Regions from separate parts of the Tissierella sp. QWL-11 genome, predicted to be linked through region 3. Evidence: riboswitches for the same ligand, from Rfam matches in the RefSeq annotation. Region 3 holds a riboswitch; each other region holds the start of a gene.

Region 1 (3,292 bases), 780 kb from region 3:
TATTGTAATTTCTTCTTCAAAATATTTACCTGCTCCTTCTAGCATCCCATAAAAATATGAAAACATTCCCCTTGATGAAGAATAGGTCATATGTGCTGTATATTTATCTACAGGTTTTATTCCTAAAATAGGTGGCTTAGCACCAGGTATTCTTTTAGTAACAACTACATGTATATCGTACATTGCTTGAAGAAAAGAATATAGATTTTTGTATCTGAAAAATGCAGGATAAACTTTTGAAAAAGTAATTACATTGTGATTTCCAATAGTTTTCCATATATCATCAGAACTTTTACCTACTTTACCTGCAATATACTCAACAATCCCTAGGGCAACTCTATCTTCAATATCTTCAGAAGGTGTAAAAAATCTATCTTTATCTATATTAAAGTGCGTTAGTGATTCATTAGTTATATTTTCTCCGTAGACTTCTCTACAAGTTTGGACCCATGCTGAAACAATAGTACCTTTCATGATAATTCACTCCTCTAATTATATAAATATCTCATAATATAATAATCGGTTAGAATGTAGGAAATTTTAATGAATATATAAAATACTTTTAAAAAATGATTAATTAAAAACAACTAGTAATAATTAAATTACTAAAATAAAAAATAAATAGTATTCACCTAAATAAATTGGCAAACACTATTTATTTTAATAAAAAGTAATTAAAAAAATATTGTACTACTAATCAAAATAGATATAAATTTTATCTAAGACCAGATCCTTTTGACTCTAATTCGTTTATAGGAACAGTCATTTTTTCACCTGTATCCATTACTGAAACAAGAGCTTCACCTTTTTGTTCGTCTACATGTTCTAACCATACTAATTGATTTTTATAAGTTACTTTCTGATTTTTATCTCCATTTAATATTTTCTGTGCTTTAAATTCTTTCATTAGTCTCCTCCTAATTTTTTTACTTCTAAATTAGTATTAGGAAAATAATATTATATATACAATATAAAAAATGACTATAAAGGTAAAAGTTTTGTAATTATAATTTTAGATAAATAATTTTACATTATAGGAATAATATGTAATATTTTAATTTTAGATTTTGATTTCTTTTAGGGAGGTAAATTTCAATTATTGACATAATAATACATTTAATATATGATTATCAATGTAAAATTTAATATTTAAGCATTAGAAGTCTACTATAGACATTAGGGAAATTGGTTAAATGCCAATACAGCCCCCGCTACTGTAAACATGGACAAGTTCTATAAGCCACTGGTTAAAACTGGGAAGGCAGAAGGAGGATGAAGTGTAAGTCAGGATACCTAACTAATGTTTCACATGATTTTCGGTGGGAAGATTTTGTCGTCGTTACTATATATTATATAAAAAGTAGCCATTGACAATTAAACTCCGAAAGGAGTTTTTTTTATTCCACTATTTAAATTTTATAATAGTTTTAATAAAAAGGAGAGTAAATATGAACAGGAAAAATTGGAAGATAAGAGGGATTATGATAATGGCCTTAATTTTATCATTATCTCTAGTAGCATGTAAAGAAGAATCAAAGGATGATATTGAAACTGGAAATGAAGTGGTTAATGAAGAAGAGTCTAATGGTGGAGAAAGTGAAAAGGTCATTGACGAAAATACAGGCCTAGTTCATGAAGGGAAATTAGAATTAAAATATGCAGAGCATTTTGCAGTAGATTATTATGAAGATGGATACAAAATTGTAACAGATGCGTCTGATAGAAAAGTACTTATAGTTCCAGAGGGAAAAGAAATCCCAGAGATGAAGGAAGAACTACCTGTAATTCAACAACCAGTAGACACTTTTGCAGTATACTCTACTATAGATCCATCATGGTTGAGACCAATTGATGAAGTAGATAGAATAGTTGCAGTAACTTATGAAGAAGAAAAATGGAAAATAGAAGATATGGCTGAAAGAGTAAAAAATGGAGATGCAAAGTATGTAGGTAAAAGTAGTGCTTTAGACTATGAATTGTTGCAATCAATAAATCCAAGTGTAAACTTATTATCTAAGTCAAGTGAAGAGAAATTATTTCCTAAGTTTGATGAATTAGGATTAAAATATTTAAGCATGGGGTCATATATTGAAGATGATCCAAGGGGAAGATTAGAGTGGACTAAATTTATAGCTGCTTTACTAGACAAAGAGGAAGAAGCGGAAGAATATTTTGAAGAAGAATTAGCTAGAATAGACGCAGTAGCTAAAAAGATTGAAGAGAGTACAGATGAGAAACCAAAAGTAACTATGGCCTATTTTTCATCTTCAAAGCAAGCATTTAGAGTTACACATGTACAAGGATATAAAGTGAAAAATATGGAGATGGCAGGAGGAGCATATCATCCAGCAGACTTAGGTGTTGAAGAAAGAGGCTCTACAGGGATGACACCAGAAGAATTTTATAAAACTATGGATGGAACAGACATATTAATATATGACAGTGTTTCTGGACATAGCATACAAAGTTTAGATGATATGTTACAAGCGGCAGATTACCTAGCTGATACAAAGGTATTTCAAGAAGGAAGGGTTTGGGGTCTAAAGAGAAACTTCTGGCAAGTGGGAGAAAAAGTAGCAGATATGACAGAAGAATATTATGATATATTCTATACTCCACATGGAGAAATAGAAGAGACAGAGTATTTTTATTTAATGAAATAAATAATATAAAAGATTAGGAGTAGATATAGTGAAAAAAATTAGAACACCAATTATTTTTCTAGTATTAATTTTACTACTTATTATATCTGTAGGTATCAATATTAGAAAAGGGTCAGTAGAATTGAATTTAAAAGATCTAATGGATACTATATTTAATGATAGGGAACTTTCTACAATGGAATCAAATATATTATTTAAAATAAGAATACCAAGAATATTAAGTGCAGTATTATTTGGAGGAGCATTGTCCATAGCTGGATTTTTGCTCCAAACTTTTTTTAAAAACCCAATAGTAGGGCCCTTTGTATTAGGTATATCTTCAGGAGCTAAATTATTTGTTGGATTTTTTATACTAACATCAGCAACATTACCATTTATAGATTTAGGACCCTTTAGATTATTTTTAGTTTCCTTTGCAGGAAGTATGTTAGCTATGCTACTAGTATTGTTTTTTGCTAAGTCAGCAGATAGTATAACTGTACTTATTGTCATAGGCATTATGATAGGTTATATTGCATCAGCTGGAACAAATTTTATGATTACATTTGCATCTGAAAATGATATTGCAAGTTTACATAATTGGTCCCAGGGTAGTTTTTCTGCTGTTACATGGGACATGTTAAAACTAT
Region 2 (3,292 bases), 280 kb from region 3:
TATGATCATAAGCAAGGCTGTAATTCTTGCAGGGATAAAGTTTAATATATCATCCACTTTAGCAGGGAAATATCCTATATCCTTGTATTTTTCATCCATATACCCAAGCATTGAATCCATTGTATTTACAAATTTATACATCATGCCTCCTGGAGCTCCAAATAATATTATAAAAAATAAAGGAGCTATAATTCCATCTGATGTGTTCTCACTTATGGTCTCTACAGTAGCATTGATTATTTCTTCTTCATTTAAATTTTTAGTATCTCTACCAACTATATAAGATAATCGATTTCTACCTTGATCTATTCCTTCATTAAGAGCTTGTACTATCTTTCTCCCTTCAAAGGCTAAAGACTTGGCTGCTATAGCTGTATAGATTAAGTAAATATTCACAATATAATATGCTACATCATAAGGTTTTAAAATCTTTAATATGTAAAAGGTCATAAAAAACCCTAAGAATATATTTATAATTACTATAAAAAATCCCACAAGCTTTAGTGAATCCTCAAAAAACTTTCTAGCTAATCTTTCCTCAAAACCAATTACTTTTCCCATAAGCTTGACAGGATGAGGAAAGCTATAGGGATCTCCTATGAAAAAATCTAATATTGATCCCAATATTACACTAATCATTTTTCAATTCCCATTAATTTATATATATATTTTATGTCCATATTCTCCCTTAATACATTAGATAGTTTATCTAATTCATTTTCCAATTCTTCATCACTTTGAGGATTATTATTACATCTTTTGTCATAATCTATAAGAGTATCTTCATCTACTAGTTCTAATTTTACATATGGAATTGTGCCTACTACAGGGATGTTTAACATCTCTTCTATCATCTTTATCCCTGAATCTAAAAGAGTTCTATCTCCTCTAAACTTATTAATTATAAGTCCCTTTATCCTTTGTCTTTCATCTTCTTCTAAAAGCATAACTGTTCCATATAAAGATGCAAATACACCGCCTCTGTCTATGTCAGCAACTAGCAATACTGGTGAATCCGCCATCTTAGCCATTCCCATATTGACTATATCATTTTGCTTTAAATTTATTTCAGCAGGACTTCCCGCTCCCTCTATAACGACAATATCATTTTCTTTTTCTATTTTATGAAAAGTTTCCTTTATCATGTCTTTTAAACTATTTTTAAATTCAAAGTATTCCCTAGCATCCATCTCATATTTTTCTTCACCTTTTATAATTACCTTTGACTTTCTGTCTGTTTGGGGTTGTAATAGTATTGGATTCATATCTGGATGAGGGTCTACCCCTGCTGCTTTTGCCTGTAGAGCTTGAGCTGTACTCATTTTTGCACCTTCAGCAGTCTGGAAATATTTAGAAGACATGTTTTGAGATTTAAAAGGTATGACATTATACCCATCTTCTCTAAACATCTTACACAATCCTGTGACCATTAAGCTCTTCCCTGCTGAAGAAGTAGTTCCTTGAACCATTATATTCATTGTTTTCCTCCTATAAATAAAAATAATATTAGTCTAAGAAAGATTTTGACCTTTAAGGAGGTAACCCATTATATGGATTTTAGAAGATAGATACTCTCTTAGACTATTATTTATTATTGATTGAATTAAAAAAGTCCTTTTCTCTAGAGAAAAGGACTGGCATATACTAATATAATTAAGCAAAGTAAATCATATTTTGCACATTAAAACCATGACTTCCCTCCGAAGTTGTTTTACTCATCTATTAGGCAGGTCTCCTGACTTATGAATCATACCAAACCGACACCTTCCCAGATTTCTCCAGTGGCATTAAGTTGATTTAGTCATCATTTACAGTAACGGGGGTTGCATGGGATTTTCACCCATTTCCCTTTTAATTTTAAAACCTAAAGATATTATTTAATTTTCAAGTTTATCTTAACATATAAAAATACTATTTGCAAACATTATTTTTTATTAATTTAGACAATATTTTTACATTTATACCTATATGATTAACATTCATAAATAATATTATATAAATAATAACTTTTGCTGTAATCCCTTATTTTAAGAATAAAATAGACACCCCTACTATGGAAATAACAGCTCCTAGGACTTCTCTAAACTTTAGTTTTTCCTTATATAAAAATATGGAAAATGGAATTATAGTAACAGGCATTATAGAGGTTATAGTAGCAGATATGCCTGCTGTAGTCTTTTGTAATGAAAATAATTGCAAAGAAACTCCTAAAAATGGACCAAAAAGTGCTCCTAAACTTATGTAAGTCATAGCTTTTTTATTTTTAATTGCTATTTTCAAATCTCCCCATTTACCTAGATATAAAAAAAGTAGTATAAATCCAATAAATCCCGATATAATTCTAATTTGAGTAGCTGCAAAAGGACTATAATCTCCTATTCCTATTTTACTAAATATCATTCCCACAGATTGCCCTACAACTCCTATAAATGCATATGTAAGTCCCTTAACGCTGTGATTTATCTTTATCTTTTTTTCATTTGTATCTTTTCCCAAGATTACAATTGAAATACCAAACATAGTTAACATCATACCTAAGATTCCCACAAGAGAAACCTTCTCTCCTAAAAACAAAAATGCCAATAATGCTGTTATAGGAGGACTTGCAGCAGTCATTAGCATCCCTACTCTAGTACCTATTTCTAAATAAGATTGAAATAAAAATAGATCTCCTATAAAAAAACCTACTAATCCTGAAATTCCAAGAAAAGTCCAATTATGTAAACTAGCATCTAGGGGTAGTAATTGCCCCCTGTAAAAATAAGTAAACACACTTAACAAAAAAAATCCTATTATCAATCTAATAAAATTAACTGCTAAAGTTCCTACCTTTCTACCAGCTATTTCAAAGCATACTCCATTTAGTGTATAGCAAATGGCTGTCCCTAAGGCAGCCATTTCTCCAATCAAAGCTAACATTTATTTTCCCCACTTTATTATTTTCTATTTTTCATCTTCAATGTCTATTCCCAATCTTTCCATTACTCTTTTTTCGTTTATCTCTGATATTTTTTTGTTTATATAGTCATATCCATTTGGTCTATGTGGAATAAGACAAGCACTACAGTCTTTTATTCCATGTTTATCTTTATAATTTCCTCCACACTCTTCCAAGAAATAAAGTGGACAATAACAAAACATACAGTTAAATTCCTCCACATTATCTACATTATGACAAGGTAAAAATTGACACGCCTTATTAGTATAAAATTTATATGAATTTTCCAAGTCTATCTCCTTTCTATCTTCCTAATTAATTTTCATCTACAAACATATCTTCATCTGCAAACAT
Region 3 (3,292 bases):
TGACACTTTTTAGGGCAGATGTAATCATTTTGTCTACTATCTTTTTTTCCCTAGGATCTAAATCAATTTTACGGTTTATGTATTCTAAAGTATTGTTTTTTATAGAAAAGCATCTTTCATTTAGAGACTTTAAAATCGGATCCACCTTTATGGTGTTTAACCAGTCAATATAGGCATCTACATCTTCTTCTATCATAAGAAGTCCTTGTTTTGATAATTTTTCTCTTTCCAACAGATTTTCATTTGAAACCTTTTTTAAATCATCAATATGATATAGGCTTATATTTCCCTTTTCCTTTACGCTATCATCTACATCTCTTGGTATGGCTAAGTCCATAATATATAATGGTTTTTTTATTTCTTTCATATGCTCATTTAAGATAATAGTATGAGGTGCACCAGTTGCTGTTATTAGTATATCTACTTTTTCTAAAATGTCATATCTATTTTTGTACTCTACAGGACTTAGATTTTCATATTCTTCAAATATTTCCTTCAGTTTTCCATGGGTTCTATTGGTATGATATATTTCTTCTAAATCCTCTTCTAATAAATATTTTAATGCAAGCTTAGAAATCTCTCCAGCTCCAATTACTAATGCTCTTTTCCCTTTTAATGAGCCCATCTTTTCTTTTAATAGTTTTATTCCAATATAACTAGTTGATAGTGGTATCTCTGATATCTTCATATGAGTCCTTATTTTTTTCCCTTCAGTTAAGGCACACATAAACAGTCTATTTAGAATTTTTTTACTAAATCCCAGCTCTATGGAGAAATTCATAGCCTCTTTTATTTGGCATAGAATTTGATCTTCTCCCAATACTACAGAGTCAAGTCCTGCAGCCACTGTATATATATGTGATATAACATCTTTTCCCTTTTTTGTAAATAAGTATTCTTCTACTTCTGGAAAATTGAAAAAGCCTTTATAAAAACCTTTTACTTCTTCTATTGCTATATCAATATTTTCACTTACTATATATATTTCACTCCTATTACATGTAGAGATAATTATTAATTCTTCTATAGATTTATCTAAAAGCAAATTTGCCCCTTCTATTTTTTCCGATGTTGTAAAGGATAATTTTTCCCTAACTTCTATAGGAGAAGTGTTATGGCTTACTCCTATTACTCCTAAATTCATATTCTCCCTCCAATTAATACCAACACAAAAACCCCTGACCGATTTAGTCAGGGGTTTAATATATTTAACACATAAAACGACATATATATAAGTCCCACTTCCCGCCGAAGGTCACTTTATACAAACAATTAGGCAGGTATCCTGACTTGTGGATCATCCTACTCTTAACACCTTCCTAGATATGATCTAGTGGTATAAGTTAATTTCGTACCCATTTACAGTAGCGGGGGCTGTATCGGTTTTTCACCGATTTCCCTATTATTCTAAAAGAACCTATTGTTTATAATATTTTATTCTCAATTTTCTTTATCATCTTATCATAGTATTTGGATTTTAGCAATATTAATAAATCACTCTATACTAGATTTTCATTTTCGTCGAATATTCCCATATTATCTCCTGTAGAAAATGATGGATCTTTTAGTACTAAATTATCTTGCATTGTATCTTGGTAAATATCATTTTTGTCATAACCTACATTGTCTTTTCTAGGGTTTATAGAGTAATCCAAGGTTTCATATCTTCTGGATTTAAAACCTCTATTATCTAATACTTCTTTTCTATTTTTACCTTCTTTGTCTTCATCTGAACATTTCAAACAGGTCTTCGCATATGGAATTATTTCTAATCTTTCTTCACCAATCATCTTGTCACAATTTGAACAATACCCATAGTTGTTATCTTCTATATCTTCTAGTGATCTATCTATTTCTTCTATTGTATCTATATATTGATCTTCAAATCCCTTGTCTTGTTCCATCATATATACTTCAGTAGCTATATCCGCTGGATGATTATCATAAGATGATAACTCCCTATCTTGAAACTCTAGAGTATTCTCTTTATTATTTTGTCTACCTTCTAAAGCTTCTAGTACATTCTTTCTCTCTTCTAGTAGTCTATTTTTAAAGTATTCAAGTTTTTTATTGTACATTTAAATTCTCCTTTACATATCTATATCTAATAATATGCCCACTAAAGATATAAATATATAAAGAGCTTTAATTTATCTTTATAGCTTCCATATCATAGTTAAATTGGTTTAATACTAGAGAATTTACTTTCTCATCTTCTTTTATAAAGGTAATCTTTGCATCAACTATTTTATAAAAGAACCTATTTTCATCCATGGGAAATATTGGATATTTTTCTTGTCCCGTAAGCTGGGCAAAAAGGGCCTCATCTTCCCTTGTAATATATACAATTACTCCACCACCCATATCATATTCCCCTACATAACTATCATATATGGAATAGTCTTCTATCTTTACTTCTTCTAACTTCTCAGGGATCTCATAGGGTTTATCAAATATTATATTTAAAATTGTATTTGAAAGGGTTTCTGTATCATACATAGCATTATTTGTTAGGATAATGATTGTGACATCTGAATCTCTAAGGTTTTCTATATATGCAGTAGAACCAAAGGTATTGCCTCCATGGAATATTTGTCTTCCAAAGGGTGACTGTCTTATCATCCATCCATATCCATAACTTATCCCTGGAACCATCTCTATATGCTCTTTAAATATCTTATCTAATGTCTCTTCCTTTACTAATTTTCCCTCTTTTAATGCTCTATCCCATCTATACAGATCCTCTACTGTAGAGTGAATATTTCCTGCCCCATATGCTTGAGTTAAAATAAGTCTATCATCTACTGGTAAGACTTCTAAAAATCCTCCATAAGTATTTACATCTGGGACTTCCACGTCTTTTCCATATGCCACATTTGTATCATTCATATCTAATGGATTAAATATATTTTCTTTTAAATATTCTTCATAGCTCATATTTGATACCTTTTCTACTATTATTCCTAGGATTAGATAGTTTGTATTACTATAATTATATTTTTCTCCTGGGGTAAAGAGTAATGGCTTATCCTCTACTAGTTTAAGCATATTTAAAGGGTCTTTATTATTTAAGTCTGAAATGAAAAATTCCAATGTACTAGTGTAATTTTCTAAACCTGAAGTATGGGTTAATAAATTGTGAATAGTAATTTTATCTCCATTTGGAAAATTAGGTAAATATTTTGATACTCTATCCTCCACATCTAATAGATCCTTTTCATCAAGTTGCATAATGGCCATAGCTGTAATTTGTTTTGTTATAGATCCTATGGAAAATTTAGTTTGAGACTTA

The links. Region 3 has a riboswitch for cobalamin ahead of hemA (glutamyl-tRNA reductase). Riboswitches for the same ligand answer to the same signal wherever they lie in the genome.
Region 1: linked by a shared signal. The riboswitch ahead of AC4PG3_RS04655 (ABC transporter substrate-binding protein) and the one ahead of hemA (glutamyl-tRNA reductase) in region 3 are both predicted to bind cobalamin.
Region 2: linked by a shared signal. The riboswitch ahead of AC4PG3_RS10090 (cobyric acid synthase) and the one ahead of hemA (glutamyl-tRNA reductase) in region 3 are both predicted to bind cobalamin.

What each region holds. Positions count from the first base shown of each region.
Region 1 is NZ_CM178750.1:981,547-984,838, forward strand. It holds gene AC4PG3_RS04645 (heme NO-binding domain-containing protein) at 1-474, opposite strand, end outside; gene AC4PG3_RS04650 (H-type small acid-soluble spore protein) at 716-907, opposite strand; cobalamin riboswitch at 1,142-1,315, shown strand; gene AC4PG3_RS04655 (ABC transporter substrate-binding protein) at 1,449-2,663, shown strand; gene AC4PG3_RS04660 (FecCD family ABC transporter permease) at 2,692-3,292, shown strand, end outside.
Region 2 is NZ_CM178750.1:2,044,128-2,047,419, forward strand. It holds gene cbiB (adenosylcobinamide-phosphate synthase CbiB) at 1-639, opposite strand, end outside; gene AC4PG3_RS10090 (cobyric acid synthase) at 636-1,478, opposite strand; cobalamin riboswitch at 1,709-1,882, opposite strand; gene AC4PG3_RS10095 (DMT family transporter) at 2,023-2,919, opposite strand; gene AC4PG3_RS10100 (cysteine-rich small domain-containing protein) at 2,944-3,228, opposite strand; gene AC4PG3_RS10105 (YkvA family protein) at 3,254-3,292, opposite strand, start outside.
Region 3 is NZ_CM178750.1:1,765,441-1,768,732, forward strand. It holds gene hemA (glutamyl-tRNA reductase) at 1-1,144, opposite strand, end outside; cobalamin riboswitch at 1,258-1,436, opposite strand; gene AC4PG3_RS08605 (TraR/DksA C4-type zinc finger protein) at 1,500-2,078, opposite strand; gene AC4PG3_RS08610 (serine hydrolase) at 2,146-3,292, opposite strand, start outside.